DNA from 3 places in the Lysinibacillus zambalensis genome. Region 1 is predicted to be linked to each of the others. Evidence: riboswitches for the same ligand, from Rfam matches in the RefSeq annotation. Region 1 holds a riboswitch; each other region holds the start of a gene.
What was found. A riboswitch is a leader RNA that binds a small molecule or an ion and turns the genes downstream of it on or off. The one in region 1 is predicted to bind S-adenosylmethionine.

Region 1 (5,219 bases):
TAAGTGCGTAAATTTTAAATTTTTGACCGTAGCTACTGAACCCCAATCTTTTTTGAAGATTGTATAGACTGCAACAGCTGCAAGCATTATTAGCATAAGTGGTTTTAGTAATTCAGGGTTTATTAAATGTACTGTCCATGCACCAAAGAGTGATCCAATAAAGGCTAGGGGAAAGTATTTGATAACTGAACGAATTTCTAGCTGACCGGAACGATAAAAGGAAATGGTTGATGTTAAAGATCCCATTGTACCAGCTAGCTTATTAGTTGCTACGGCTGCTGCTGGATTTAAACCGGCAAACATTAGGGCGGGTAAGGCAATTAAGCCACCTCCACCAACGACCGCATCTACAAAGGCGGCTAAAAATCCAAAAGATATTAATAATATGACTACATTTAAATCTACTTCAAATAGCATGCTTACACCCCTTTAGATAGTTACTACTGAAATAGTAACTAAAATTCACGTAGCTGTAAAGACTAATTTTTTCGTTGGCTAATCTTCATATTCTTCAACTATAATAGAGGAAATGGAGGGATTCGATGGAATTATTAATCGCCCAATTAAAAGAACTGGGATTCACAGAATATGAAGCTAAGGCCTATACGGCACTCGTACAAAATAGTCATGTTAGTGCCTATCAAGTAAGTAAAAACTCCGGTATCCCACGTGCAAGAATATATGACATACTTAATGGACTTGTTGAAAAAGGGTTAGTACTGAAAGAAGAAACGGCAGATCAAACGACATACTCTTCCATTCCAGTTGCTGTGTTTTTACAACAAATTGAGCAACGCTGGCAATCGAATTTCACGTCGATTAGTGATCAATTAGAAAAATTAGAGGTAAAAGAGCAGGAAGCGGAGCATAAGGTCGTTACGCTAAAAGGAAAAGAGGCAATCGTCAATTATTGTCAGTCGTTATTACAAAAAGCGGAGAAAAAAGTATTATTATCAATGTGGGAAGATATGTATGAAAAATTGCGAGAAGATATACATGAGGTCTCTCAGCGTATTCCGGTTCATGGCATTACATTGTATGTGGATGAAAATGTTGCATCGATTGACCAGCATCGCATTACTCAATATACGAGGAATGCTACTACGCCCCATTGGTTTATACTGTCTATAGATGGTCAAGAGATGATTTATGGTCACTCACCGTCCAATCAAGAAACGGCTTTTATAACAAATGACCCAGTGCATATTTATTTACTAGAAGATTATATATGGCATGACGTGCTTGTCAATCGACTGTTAAAGCGCGATGATACGGAGCTAGGGGAATGGATTACAAAAGAACGTAAAGCCTTTTTCGTAGAGTGAAAATAATAAAAGAATCTACAAGCCATCATGTACAGATGGTTTGTAGATTCTTATTTTATGTTATATAAGATCTTTTATCTTAATAAAAAACTTTATCAACATTGTATTTAGCGCGGAATGTATTAACCGCGTATGTTTCGTAAATTTCACGTTCCATTGGATCATCTACTTCGTACACTTCAATTTTGAAAACTTCATCACGGTGATTTTTCATCGGTGACACATTGTCTTCGAAATGCTTTTTAATACGTTGACGAATCTTACGTGCTTTACCGACAAATAATAGTTCATTCTGTTCATTGTAGAATAAGAAAATGCCGCCATTTTCACGTGTAATTTTATGGAAATCAATAAAACCGAAATACGGTGTGATTGGTACATCACCTGGCTTTACATCTTGTTCGCGTTGGCGAATTACTAAATCTGGTTTTGGAAATTCAATTTTAATCAAACTATTCACGTTCCTCTCTGTTACTAAAGGTATATGTTAACATAATTACAGCTTGTTTACCATAAAATATATGGACTTAGCTTCGATATTAGTTTTAAACAAATTACATAATGACATGCATGGTTAATAACAAAATATTCTATGTATTGTTGATATTCTTAATTGTTCATGGTACAATTCTTTTTAATTAAATAATCTTATCAAGAGAAGTTGAGGGATTTGGCCCGATGACGCTTCAGCAACCTCTAACAAAAGTTAGAAAGGTGCTAATTCCAGCAAAGGATTTGTCCTTTGAGAGATAAGAGTGAACGTGGTAAACATCCTTCTCATTCTATCTCAAATGGAATGAGGGGGATTTTTTAATTTCATCGAAAAAAAGACTTTACGCAAGGCCTGTGTATGGAGACTAAGGCCAATAATGGGTTAACAGAGAGAAATATAAGAGAGGGGAATGCAAGATGCCAATTAATATTCCAAAAAACTTACCAGCTGGAGAACATTTACGTGAGGAAAAAATCTTCGTAATGGAAGAGGATAGAGCGAAAACTCAACAAATTCGTCCGTTAAATATCTTAATCTTTAATTTAATGCCAGAAAAAGAAAAAACAGAGCTGCAATTACTACGTTTATTAGGGAATACCCCATTACAAGTGAATATTACATTTTTGAATACTGCTACTCATGAATCGAAAAATGTTAGTAAATCACATTTACAATTATTTTATACGACGTTCGATCAAATTCGTCATCGTCGCTATGATGGCATGATTATTACGGGGGCACCAGTAGAAAAAATGCCATTTGAAGAAGTGAACTACTGGCAGGAAATTTCAGAAATTATGGACTGGTCCAAAACAAACGTAACATCGGTTCTACATATATGTTGGGGTGCTCAGGCAGCGTTATACCATCATTACGATATTGGCAAAATTGGGCTTTCTGCTAAATGCTCAGGTGTATATTCTCATGTTATTACGGATTTAACAGTGGATTTAGTACGCGGCTTTAGTGATTTGTTTACGGCACCACATTCGCGTTATACGTCTGTATCGATTGATGAAGTACGCAACCATCCTGATTTACGATTGCTCTCTTATTCAGAAGATGCTGGTGTTTTCATTGTGCAATCTAAAGACAATAAAAATATTATGATTACTGGTCACCTTGAATACGATGCAACAACTTTAGCGGATGAATATAGTCGTGATGTTGCGAAAGGATTAGATATTGAGGTACCAGTGAATTACTTCCCAAATGATGATCCAGGGAATGAGCCGATTAATACATGGCGTGCCCATACACATTTGTTATTCTCGAACTGGTTGAACTACTATGTTTATCAAGAAACACCATACGAATGGGATTTTGTTGAACAAATTGAATATCATATTTAGTGCTATAGAAAAATGATGACCTTGATATTATAGGGTCATCATTTTTTTTTCTCATTTCCGTTCTGGTAGAGCACCTTCCTGGGGCGTCCGATGAGCCGCTTCGCTTTTGGTGATGAACAACAATGCTGTTAATTGTCTGGCGATTTTTTATTCTTTTCACTGTTTGGAGTATTTCCGGTATCGCTATCATTCTGTGTAGAATTTCCGGTATCGTTTTCACTTTTACTTTGAGTAGGATTTTCGGCATTATTATTACTTGCACTTTGAGTAGGATTTTCGTTATTGCTACTATTTGCACTTTGAGCAGCGTTACCGCCATTGTTACTACTTGCACTTTGAGAAGCATTCCCACCATTGCCATTACAATCGCTTTGAGTAGGATTATTGTTATTACTCGCACTTTGGGCAGAATTATCGTTATTGCTACCACCAGCACTTTGAGAAGCATTCCCGCCATTGCTACTACTATCACTCTGTGTAGAATTTCCATTTTGATTTTGCGTACTACTATCACAATGCATCACATTTCCTTGATGACCATCGATTTTACGAATCTTCGCGACAATTAATAATAGTAATGGCAATAAAATCATTAAAATGAAGGCGAATATAGGCCATGTTTCTCTATTGTAAATATCTGAATGAATAATATTCGGATGAACAATTTGTGAAAGTCCAAGGATAATCATGCCGAGTGGTAAAATGAGCGGTCGATGATTTTTAATTTTACATATTTGTGCGATACCGATAACCGCAGCATAAAAATACATATAAGTTCTAATATAAATAGTGATAATCCACATGGCTGCCATAATCACTTCAATACGTTGTAAAAAGTCCCCAATTGAAATTCTTTGGGCTAATGCATAGCTTGGGAATGTCCGTGAAGCAGTATTTGCCGGGCCAAGGACAAGGATTGATAGTGTGATGATCGTGATTAAGACAATTCCTCCCAAAATTGCACCAATGTAAAAACCTTTTTGCGCAGATTTTTGGACGTTAACTGCGGAAGGGAAAATCGTTAATAATACGGCAAGGGGGAATGAAAAAAGACTTATAAATCGAATTATACTAAAGAATAATGATTTTTTTGGTGTTTCCATTATTGGCTGAATATTTTCAATCTGTATAGATGGTGCAATAAAAAGGACAAAGAAAATAAAAATTAATATAAATATTGCAAATAGTATTTCTGCAGAACGGGCAAAAACTTCAATTCCTAAAAATGCAGCATAAATAATGATAATACTGAACATAAATGCAAACGCCATCGTGGGTGTTTCTGGCATTATTTCTGTTTTCATGAAAATTCCAATGAAATATAATAATTCACCGGCTGAAAGTAAAGATATAATAGCAAAGCCGATTGCAGTGAATTTTCCGAAAAATCGACCTAATATCTTTTCATTAGCCTCTACAAATGTAAGGGTAGGTGTTTTATTTCCTAAAGCAACGAATAGCTTTACTATGGGCAAACTTATAACGACACCAATGATCGCTGCAATCCATGCATCTTGCTTTGCTTCGCTTGTTACACTTGCAGGGATAATTAAAATGGCTGTACCAATTGAAAAAAGAAGGGTAATGATCATAAATTGTCTTGAACTAATTATTTCTTTTTCCATCATGAACTACCCCTTTTTCTTAACATAATATTGCCTTATTACTTTGTTAGAGAGACAATGTAATCTTTAATAGGTGAAAAAATATAGGTAATCAAATCTAGTGGGCTCGGTATTTTGACCTTTAATAAGATTGCAATATTTAATGCGGCACCAAGCAATAAAAAAATTGAAAAAATAACGATCGTTTTTGTTTCTTTATTTTTTTTTAATGAAGGAATAAAGGCAAAGGCTATAACAGCAGAAATGATTAGTATGAATATCGCCATCATCATAGCTTATTCTCCCTCCGTCTTATTCACTAATGAGTTTTCCATCGTCCCTAATCCTTGCGTGTTGACATGTACGTCAACTTTAACAGGTAGCTCTTGAAATATGGTTAGCCACTCTTTTTTTATTTTTTTCCACTCTTTCGGATTTGTGCGAT
Region 2 (5,219 bases), on a different contig from region 1:
ATAATATCTGCTCCAGCTTCTAAATATTTTCTATGAACTTTTTCAAGCACATCTGGTCTAGTTAGCACGAGATTTTCATTACAGCCATCATATTCCTCGCCGCCAAAATCCTCTGCTGATAAATTTTCATTTTGTAGCATTGTACCCATTGCGCCATCAAGAATTAAAATTCGTTTCTCTAGTTGTTCTTCAATCAAGTGCTTAGCCATTTATACTTACCCCTTTTTTCTGTTCATCCAATTGCTCAATAAATTTCATCAATTCTAGTGTCATGTCATAGCGTAAAAATGGTGTGATGAGGTAAATACCATTGAAATATTCCGCTGCTACTTCTACTAATTCCTTGGCAATTGCAATCCCTTCTAGTGTTGCGCGTTCTTTATCATCGCCACATGCCTTCATACGGGCTAACACATCATCGGATAGTTTGATGCCTGGCACTTCATGATGTAAAAACTCCGCACTTTTATAGCTCGTTACTGGCATAATACCTATATAAATTGGTGTTTCTAAATGCTTTGTCGCCTCGTATATTTCCACGATTTTTTCCTTTGTATAAACAGGCTGCGAAATAAAATAATCTGCCCCATATTCAATTTTCTTCTCTAATCGAGATACCGCGCGATCTAGTACACGTACATTAGGATTAAAGGCAGCCGCTACAGAGAAATTCGCCTTTTTACGAAGTGGTTTCCCCGAGAACGATACACCTTCATTTAACTGTTTTATTAATTGGATTAGCTCCATTGAAGATACGTCATAAACGCTTGTGGCCCCTGGGAAATCGCCCACCTTCGTCGGATCTCCAGTCACTGCTAAAATATCGTGAATACCTAGTGCATTTAATCCCATTAAATGTGATTGAAGTCCAATTAAATTACGATCTCGGCATGTTATATGAGTTAACGGTCGTACCCCGTGTGTTTCTTTCAGTAAGGCACCCATTGCGACATTACTAATCCTTGGAGAAGCAAGTGAATTATCTGCCATCATGACTACATCTGCGCCCGCCTCATATATTTTTCTTGCTCCCGCAATAAAGCCTTCAATTTCTAAATGTCTTGGTGTATCTAATTCCACTATAACTGAGCGTTCTCGTTTTACTTTTACATGTAATGGTTCGTAATTTGCTGGCTCAGCCTCACGGACAATCTCTACTTTTTCTGGCTTTGCATACTTTTCTTCGACTGGAGATAACTCCTCTAAGTACTTTTTCGCTGCAGCAATATGCTTTGGTGTCGTACCACAGCAACCACCAATTAAACGTACCCCCTGATCACGAAGCTCTACAGCTGCTCGACCAAAATAATCTGCCTCCGACTCATAAACGACACGGCCATCCTCTACATCAAGAAGAGAAGCATTCGGATACGCTGACATAAATGCTTTCTTAGGAAGCTCCACACCTTCAAATGCTTGTATTGTATGGTGAGGACCTAAGCGACAGTTAACACCTACGAGATCAGCACCTAGCGCTTCAAGTTCATGTAAAGCGTTATTTAAGCTCATTCCATTTTGTAAAATTCCTGGTTCGTGCATAGAAACTTGAGCAATAATCGGTAATTTCGTTTTAGCTCGTAGCATTGCTAAAGTCGCTGTTAACTCTTCAAAATCATAATATGTCTCAAGTAAAAGGCCATCTGGATTTCCTGCAAGTAAAACGGTTGCCTGCTCATCAACTGTTGCTAAAATTTCCTCTAACGTTGCGTCGCTTTTTCGAATACCACGGATTCCCCCAATAGTACCTAAAACAAATTGTCCACCATCTGCCGCTGCTCGTTTTGCAATCGTTATAGCAGCTTCATTAAACTGCTGCACACGAGATTCTAATCCATAGCGGGCTAATTTTATGGCATTAGCTCCGTAAGTGTTCGTTTGAATAATATCGGCACCTGCCGCTATATACTCTCTATGAATCTTTTCAATTAATTCAGGTCTTTGTATATTCATTTCCTCGTGGCAATACTCCAAGCCATAGCCATATAAAACTGTACCAATTGCACCATCTGCTGTAAGAACATGCGTTTTTAACCTTTCAAGCAATCCCATAAAACTAGCCTCTCTTCCTTTATTTATAAAAATTAAAATGCAAAAAGCCTTCTTTTACATAAAAAGAAGGCTTTAACGTTTCGTCATTGTTTTTCCTTCTCATCTTCGACACTACGGTCCTCTGGATTTAGCACCTGACAATAAGTTGGTTGCTGAAGCTTCACAGGGCCAGTCCCTCAGCTTCTCTTGATAAGAATGTTGTATGAATTTTTTAAATAATTAAAAGAATCATATCGTTTACGAACGATTGAGTCAAGACTATTTCACAGAACAGAGGTAAAATCTCACGAAAAATACCATATTTTGATTTAAATCAAACAATTACGATAGTTTTTCAGCAAGCTCCTCACCAATTTTTTTACCATTTTGAATACACGCACCTATGCCCACTCCGAAATAAGAGCAACCCGCTATTGATAAATTCGGATAGTTTTTCTCAAGCTCTTGTACGAGACCTTGCAACGCTTCACGATGTGCCAAATCATACTTTGGCATTTGGTCGATCCATTTTGTCACGTCCACAATTGTTGGTGTTTCCTCAATCCCCAAGCTTTTTCTTACATCTTCTAGAGCAACCGCTGCTAACTCTTCATCTGACATCAAACGCAATCTCTCATACTCAGGGTTAATGCTCTTATAAAAAAGTCGTACAAGTAATTTTCCTTCTGCTGACGTGTGTTTCCACTTGCGACTTGTCCACGTTGCTGCATTACAAATAACATCCGAATTATGTGACACAATATAGCCTGTTCCATCCGCGGGTAATCTATTATCTGGTACATCAAACCCTAAGTAAATCGTAATGGCGGATGCAGTATTGAATTGTTCAAAATAGCCGTTCAAAGATTCATCCTGCAATAAGCTTTGTACCGCTTCATTTGGCAGTGCCATGACAACATGATTTGCTTCAATTATTTTACCGTTTGCTAATGTAACGGAGTACTGATTCTCCTGCTTTTTAACACTTATAGTGGCAATCCCTTTTATAATTTCTACATCCGTTAATGTTTCTTCAAGTCGATCAATTAATGACGATAAACCATTTTTAAATGAAATAAATTTTTTATTGGCGGCTTTCAAAAATTGTTCCCTGTTTGCATCAAAGCCTTTAATAATACTACCGTAATCATTTTTGTAATCGATTAAATACGGTAAAGTGGAAGCAATTGAAAGTTGATTTAAATCTCCCGAGTATACACCTGCAAGTACGGGCGCTATTTGGTTTTGAACAAGCTCCTCACCTAAATAGTACGTTAAAAATTCTCCAATCGAACTTTCCTTTGTAAATTCTTCATTTGGCATGGTTAAATCCTTTAATGCTTCTTTTTTACCTTTCTCTGATACAAGCGTGCTTTCCTCTAGAGATTGTAAGCTCATAGGAATACCAAACGTTGAATCTGCTGGGATAGCATGTAGCTCATTATTTGTGAAAATATACGAAACACCCGTTTCGTTATACACAAGATTTTGTTCAAAATTAAGTTCTTCTACTAACTCCATAACACCTTTATGACGCGCTACTATAGAATCTGCTCCTGTTTCCATGATAAAGCCTTGTTCATATGCAGAGTGAAGCTTACCACCAAGGTATGTATTTTTTTCAACGAGTACTAGCTTTACATTTAAGTTTTTCTCCTGAACTTGACGTTGTAAATAATGCATCGTACACAAACCCGTAATTCCGCCACCTAATACAACTACTGTTTTCATATTAACCGCCCCTATTTTTAGTTCTTTATTTCAGTATAAACTTTTTTTATCGAAAATTACGTTAAACCCTTTACAAATTTAGCAAAAATGGAGCTATCCAGCGCATAGGATAGCTCCATTCTTTTCTATGTTCAATTAGTATATATTGAATTTAACAGCATATTTTCACCGGTATTTTTATCTACCTAGCGGATCGTATATATTAACAGTTGATATAGTGTTATTATACACTACAGTGTAAAGCATCTTTATTTTTCTTTGTCTCCTGCTTTTCACTTCATTAATTTAAATTTTGTGCAAAGCTAGCTAGTTCTTCAGCGGAATTTTTCACTTCATTAAAAGCAATACCTAATTGACTTAGTACTTCTACTATTGCTTGTACTTCTTTTTCCATCTGTCCATTTTGTTCTTTGGCTTCGGTCATAGCGTCCAATATATTAGTAAATTGGCCTTCCGTTTGAACCATGTTTTCCTCACCAGAAGTTACCTCTTCTTGAATATTACTAAGCGAGTGAACAAGTTTATCAGTCCGCTCATTCGTTTTATGTAATAAAGTCGCAACCGATGTGACAGATTCCTTTGTTTGAATCGATAGTTTTCTCACTTCATCTGCAACAACACTAAAGCCTTTACCCGATTCTCCAGCGCGAGCCGCTTCTATTGCCGCATTTAAAGCTAACAAGTTCGTTTGATTAGCAATATTTGTCACAACATTCATAATCGATTCCATTTCCCTTGACATATCTGCCAACTGTGTAATATTTTCCGCTATACCATCAAGCGAATCAATAATATTACTCATATTTTGCGATTGATTCTTTAATCGTTCACGACCTTCTAATGCCTGACTCTCAGCCATAGTCGACACTTGAAGTGATTTTTTTGCCAGTTGTTTAATTTCATCCGATTGTTCACTTAAGCGATGAAACGAGTTGTTTGTTTCCAATGATATTGTGGCAAGACCTTCCGAAGACGCTACGATTTTTTTCTCTATTACTTCTTTTCTACGTTCTATTTTTTCATGAAGCTGCTCAATGGTATGCTCAAAAGCCTCTAAAACTAACTGTTGCTCAAAATTAGATATTTTTGAGATAGCCCTAATTGTATTAAGTTGATCCATTGGATGATGAACATGTTCTTCAACTAAGTCAATAAATGATGCCGTTAAATCTTGAAAAGCACAAATATACCATTGTGTTTTAAGCCCGATATGTACATGTACTTTAGCAATTTTAACTCTTCTTTGATAAAAATCATCATCAATCGTACCATTAAACATTTCAATAATATGACGTCTTAAAGTAATTTTCAGCTTCTCTACAGAACTATGTTTATTAATAATATCTACTAGAGTACGTTCAGTTACAATCATTTCATAAAATCGATTAACAATGTTATCAATATTGCCTTCTACAAAAGGTTGAAAGGCTTTTAAATATTGTAAATCCCGCTTCGTCAAT
Region 3 (5,219 bases), on a different contig from region 1:
CGAATGTCGTTCATTTTCATTGTGATCATAGGTATTATTGGATTAATTAGTAATGCCATACTTGTTCCTAGTCAGTTATCGAAAAGCAATCCAATATCAATTCGCGATATCGGAAAAGTATTAGGGAATATACGAATGTTATTAATTCTCTTTATTACTGCCATCGGATATGGTGGCGCATTCGTAGTATATACGTATATTTCACCAATTTTAGAGCAGTATATGGGCTACTCACCTAAAGCAATAGTCGTGATTTTAGTTGTATACGGTATTTGCGTTGCCATCGGTAATACATTAGGTGGTCATTTTGCGAATAATAACCCTTTACATTCTATCTTTATTATCCTTATCGGCTTAGCATTATCTCTACTCGGCATCAACTTCTTTTTAGAATCATCAATCGGTGGATTAATAATGGTCTTAATTATGGGACTATTTATGTTTATGAATGTACCGGGATTACAGCTTTATGCCGTTCAGATTTCTGAAAAATATATACCATCAGCTATCTCAATGGCTTCAGCATTAAATATTTCGGCCTTTAACATTGGTATTTTCCTAGGATCATACATTGGAGGAATTATCGTTAGCCAACAATCATTAGCGCATACTCCTATATATGGATTCGGCATGGTGATGATTGCTGCAGCTACTACGTTCCTATGGTTAATCTTCGATAGAAACAAACAATAGGTCCGTTTCTTATAAATAAAAAATGTGAGGAAGGTGCTTTCTAAAATGCACCTTCCTTTTTGCTATTTATTAGATTCAAGGAAAGTATCATCAAAATATGCTTTTAAATTTGGATACAGATAGTCTAATGACGATAGAATATCGGCATCATCATCAAATAAAATTTCATGTTCAATTTCATATATGGCACAACTTTCTTCATCAGCGTTATTATTTAAATCAATACAAATTATTTTTCCATACTCTGTATCCCACGAAAATGGAAGATATCCTAAACTGCATAATGATGGATTAAACATATCTCTTACATTATTTAAAGGATCCTCAATACTTTGGTCAGGTATTACACCAAAATAATGATGATACGTTGAAATAAAAGCTTTATACCATTCGGGAAAATTAAGTCCGAACTCTTTTTCTAACGTTTGAATATCTCCCTCCGTTACGGTGGAAGGAATCATTCTCCACACAGACCACTCTGCATCGATATCAACTACCTTCATTTCTTCAGGTACATCCAGGCACATCCACCTACAAAATCCATCTTCAGACACCTGATTATAACGTTCATAGTAAACTTCAAAACCATTTTTTATGTATGCACGAATATCCATTTTAATAACTCCTTTTGAAGAAGAATAAATTGATCGGGATTTAAGCCGTTGAACTGAGGTCCTTTTCGCTCAAGCTTTTCAAAGCACGGCCATTAACACCTAAAGTCTCTGTTGTACATAAGATAATGTATCAACTATAGGATAGGAGGAATTTAGTGTATTACAATCCTTATCCGTATTTTGTCTATCCTAATTATTATCCGGCATGGGTAATGGCAAATCAACCAACTACTCAACTACCTTCTAGACATCTAGCAATGCCTGACCCAACGAATAGAGGTCCATTTCCATCCATCAATACAGTAAAATTAAAGACTTCTGCGAAACGAATCAAAGTTATTATGCAGCAAGCACAATTACTTACGGATAAAATTGATGAATCAGAGCAATTTGCACATGATCTTATGAACGCAGCACAACAATCAAATAAAACAGAAGTTGAAAAGTTAATTGCGTCAACAGGCATTACGGTAAAATTCGATACTACCTATACACCAGATGGATTTCGTATACTATTTACTGATAGCGGCTGTTGTAAGCTAACACTAATTTTGGGTTGGTGAAAAGTTGGTCCTTTGAAGAGGGCCTCTTTTTTTTGCCTTTAGCATCTTCTTTATGAATTATAACCACGTATCCCTACTGAACTTGTAAACTATATATAAATATGCTAAAGTATTCATAAATTTCATTTCTGAAAATTCTTATATTTTATTTTCTTATCAAGAGAGACGGAGGGATTGGCCCTATGAAGTCTCAGCAACCAGCCTATAGGTATGGTGCTAATTCCAAATGGCAAAATTTAGCCTTGAAGATGAGAATACTTACTGCATTTGCTTTGCACAAGAGTCCTCTTCTACAAGGAGGGCTCTTTTTTATTGTTGCATTTAAAATAATTAACAGAAAGCAGGGAACTATAATGACAAACGAACTTTTACAAGCAATACAACTATTGAAATCAAAAGAATGGGTTGATTTAACACATATATTCGGTCCAGACTCTCCTCATTTCTTTATGTTTGATGATGCAAAATTTGAAACATTATTTTCCCATGATGATGGCTTCTTTGCACAACAATTCACTTTCCCTGGGCAATACGGAACACATATCGACCCACCTATCCATTTCGTGCGAGATGCACGTTATTTAGAGGAATTGGAGCTAAAAGAACTAGTGCTACCACTAATCGTTATTGATAAATCGAAGGAAGCTGAAATTAACAACGATTACACGTTAAGCATTCAAGATATTCTTAACTTTGAAGCTGAATATGGAGAAATTGAAGAAGGTACCTTCGTTGCGCTACGTACCGATTGGAGTAAACGTTGGCCAGATAAAGAGGCTTTCAGCAACAAAGATGCTGATGGCAATAATCATATTCCTGGCTGGGGATTAGAAGCGTTGCAATTTTTATTCAACGAACGAAAAGTAAGTGCGATCGGCCACGAAACTTTTGATACGGATTCAGCAACAGATTTTCGTAAAAACGGTAAGTTAGATGGCGAATATTTTGTGCTTGAGCAAGATACTTATCAAATTGAGCTTATGACAAATTTGGATAAGCTACCTCCAAAAGGCGCCGTTATATTCAATATTGTGGCAAAGCCTGAAAAAGCATCTGGATTCCCTGTCCGCTCATTTGCTATATTGCCTTAATATAGCAACAGGTCTGATTCAATACATATTGAACCAGACCTTTCTTAATCATTTATTTAGATTTTTTTCCTTTTTAGAAACACGATCAACATAAGAGCTATGAACTTAATACGATTTTTTCCATTAAATGATTTTTAGCTCACGAAGAGCATAATCAATACCATCTTCTGTTGATTTCTTTGTTACAAAATTAGCGACATTTTTTAAAGCTTCACTACCATTACCCATCGCAATACCAAAGCCGACCTGCTCTAGCATGTCGATATCATTATCTCCATCCCCAAAAGCAAGTGCTTCTTCTGTACTCAAGTCGAAATATTCTAGTACAGCTTGAACAGCAATAGACTTAGAAATATCATGTTGCAAAATATTTGTAATGTACGGATGCCACCTTTTAAATAATAAATGAGGAAATGTAGAGGTATACTTTTTCTCAATATCCTCATCAACATATAAACACATTAAATACACCTCTTGCGTTACAATATCTTCATTGATAACGGGAAACTCCCGCAAAGATAATGTTTCTTTCATAGCTTTTAATGTTTCTTCTTCTTGGACGTTATTCATTGATAATGTTTCTGTGAAAAACGATAGACTTTGTTTATTTTCATCAGCAAAAGCCTTCACTACTTGGACCACTTCTTTGGCGACCGGTATTTTATGTATGACTTGATCTTGGTGCTTAACATATGCACCATTAGCTGTAATAAACGTCTCTATTCCTACATTTCTTAAATCCTGGCACATTGATAAAGGTCTTCCTGTAGCAGCTACAATATGAATTCCTTTATCCTTTAATTGTTGAATAGCATTCCTTGTACTTTCTTGCATACGACCATCTTCATAATTAACAAGCGTTCCATCTACGTCAAAAAATACAATTTTATAATCCATTGTTCTCTCCTTTTCATTTTGTATATTTTCACCAAGTGCATTGGTGATAAATCTATAATTAAAAGGCTAATTTTCACTACAGGCAAGCGTTGTATGACTCCTCTTATTGGTCAACATCCAATTCTATATTTTCCCAACTAATACAATTTTTATTTTACATTAAGAAACATCTTTATACCGAAATTAGTTATAGGTAATATTACATACGCAATAACTTTTTTAATTAAATATATGTACGTATTTTGACAAACTTAAAAGAATGTATAACTTGCTTTAACTACACCGATAAACACTATTACGGGTACATACCTAAATTTCAAAAAACTAAGAAAGTAATGAACATTTTTATTTTAATAATTCTAAAGGAGTATACCAAAGAACATAGAATTGTTAAAATAAGAGAAACTAAATTAAATATATTGAACGACATTGTCCTTCATATAAATAGAACAAAAGAAATATACCCACATTCATCTCACTACCGTCAGAGGTGAGAGTATTCTACATGAAATTATTATTTGGGTGGAAAGGAGTTGATTCTGATGGCATTTAACATTTACTACTATGAAAGTAGTGTGGATTGTAAGTTTTGTAAAAAGCATTTTACTACATATAAAGTACGCCCTAATCGATATAAAATTATCGAAGAACAAACAGACTTCATGCCAGTTTATGAGGGTTTAAACCCGTTATTATATGAGGTTGCCGTTTGTCCGCATTGTGGCTACGCGTACCACAAATCTATGACAAGAACGTATGGACCTTTCATGCTTCTTATAGATGAGCTTTACATTAAAGAGCTACAAAAACCAATGGATATTTGCAAAGAACGTACGATTGATGATGCCATTGTAAGCCTTAAATTAGCCTACCTTGTATCAAGAGCATCAATGGAAGAGTCACTTCTTATGGCCAATTTCGCACTAAAAATAGCATGGCTATATCGCTTAAAAGATGATCATGAATCGGAAATGCGCTACCTCTTTGCTGCAAGAGACTTTTACAGTAAATCTTTTGCATCCAATCAAGAGGGCGGAGAGAGAATTCAATATTTACATGCAGAATTAAGCCTTCGACTTGGAGATATTGCTGAGGCGAAAAAAGGATTCTCTCGATTAATTGCAGATCGACATGTTTCCAATAAATATCGAAAACTAGCACGAAATCGTTGGGAAAACTATAAATATGACGATCAACCTAACAACGTAAATGACAATATAGAAGAAGTCATCAATTAATATAAACAGGGAGAGTAATAAATATGCTGCTATTCACCAAAAGGATTGATGTGAGAGAAGAAGATATTTTTTCGGAATTACATCATTTTTTACTAAGAAAAAATAATCGCTATTTAACGAACG

Region 2: another riboswitch for S-adenosylmethionine. It lies ahead of ABNX05_RS23680 (bifunctional homocysteine S-methyltransferase/methylenetetrahydrofolate reductase); the one in region 1 lies ahead of metA (homoserine O-acetyltransferase MetA).
Region 3: another riboswitch for S-adenosylmethionine. It lies ahead of ABNX05_RS09230 (cyclase family protein); the one in region 1 lies ahead of metA (homoserine O-acetyltransferase MetA).

The regions. Positions count from the first base shown of each region.
Region 1 covers NZ_JBEGDG010000001.1:279,866-285,084, reverse strand. The annotation lists gene ABNX05_RS01330 (TSUP family transporter) at 1-417, opposite strand, end outside; gene ABNX05_RS01325 (TrmB family transcriptional regulator) at 543-1,325, shown strand; gene ABNX05_RS01320 (nucleotide excision repair endonuclease) at 1,405-1,776, opposite strand; SAM riboswitch class I at 1,971-2,081, shown strand; gene metA (homoserine O-acetyltransferase MetA) at 2,235-3,170, shown strand; gene ABNX05_RS01310 (GerAB/ArcD/ProY family transporter) at 3,299-4,798, opposite strand; gene ABNX05_RS01305 (hypothetical protein) at 4,834-5,067, opposite strand; gene ABNX05_RS01300 (Ger(x)C family spore germination protein) at 5,071-5,219, opposite strand, start outside.
Region 2 covers NZ_JBEGDG010000030.1:30,476-35,694, forward strand. The annotation lists gene metH (methionine synthase) at 1-209, opposite strand, end outside; gene ABNX05_RS23680 (bifunctional homocysteine S-methyltransferase/methylenetetrahydrofolate reductase) at 202-2,049, opposite strand; SAM riboswitch class I at 2,146-2,245, opposite strand; gene ABNX05_RS23685 (protoporphyrinogen oxidase) at 2,371-3,759, opposite strand; gene ABNX05_RS23690 (protoglobin domain-containing protein) at 4,040-5,219, opposite strand, start outside.
Region 3 covers NZ_JBEGDG010000005.1:141,395-146,613, forward strand. The annotation lists gene ABNX05_RS09215 (MFS transporter) at 1-693, shown strand, start outside; gene ABNX05_RS09220 (SMI1/KNR4 family protein) at 756-1,307, opposite strand; gene ABNX05_RS09225 (YuzC family spore coat inner layer protein) at 1,463-1,870, shown strand; SAM riboswitch class I at 2,021-2,125, shown strand; gene ABNX05_RS09230 (cyclase family protein) at 2,224-2,961, shown strand; gene ABNX05_RS09235 (Cof-type HAD-IIB family hydrolase) at 3,085-3,858, opposite strand; gene ABNX05_RS09240 (DUF2225 domain-containing protein) at 4,401-5,096, shown strand; gene ABNX05_RS09245 (hypothetical protein) at 5,120-5,219, shown strand, end outside.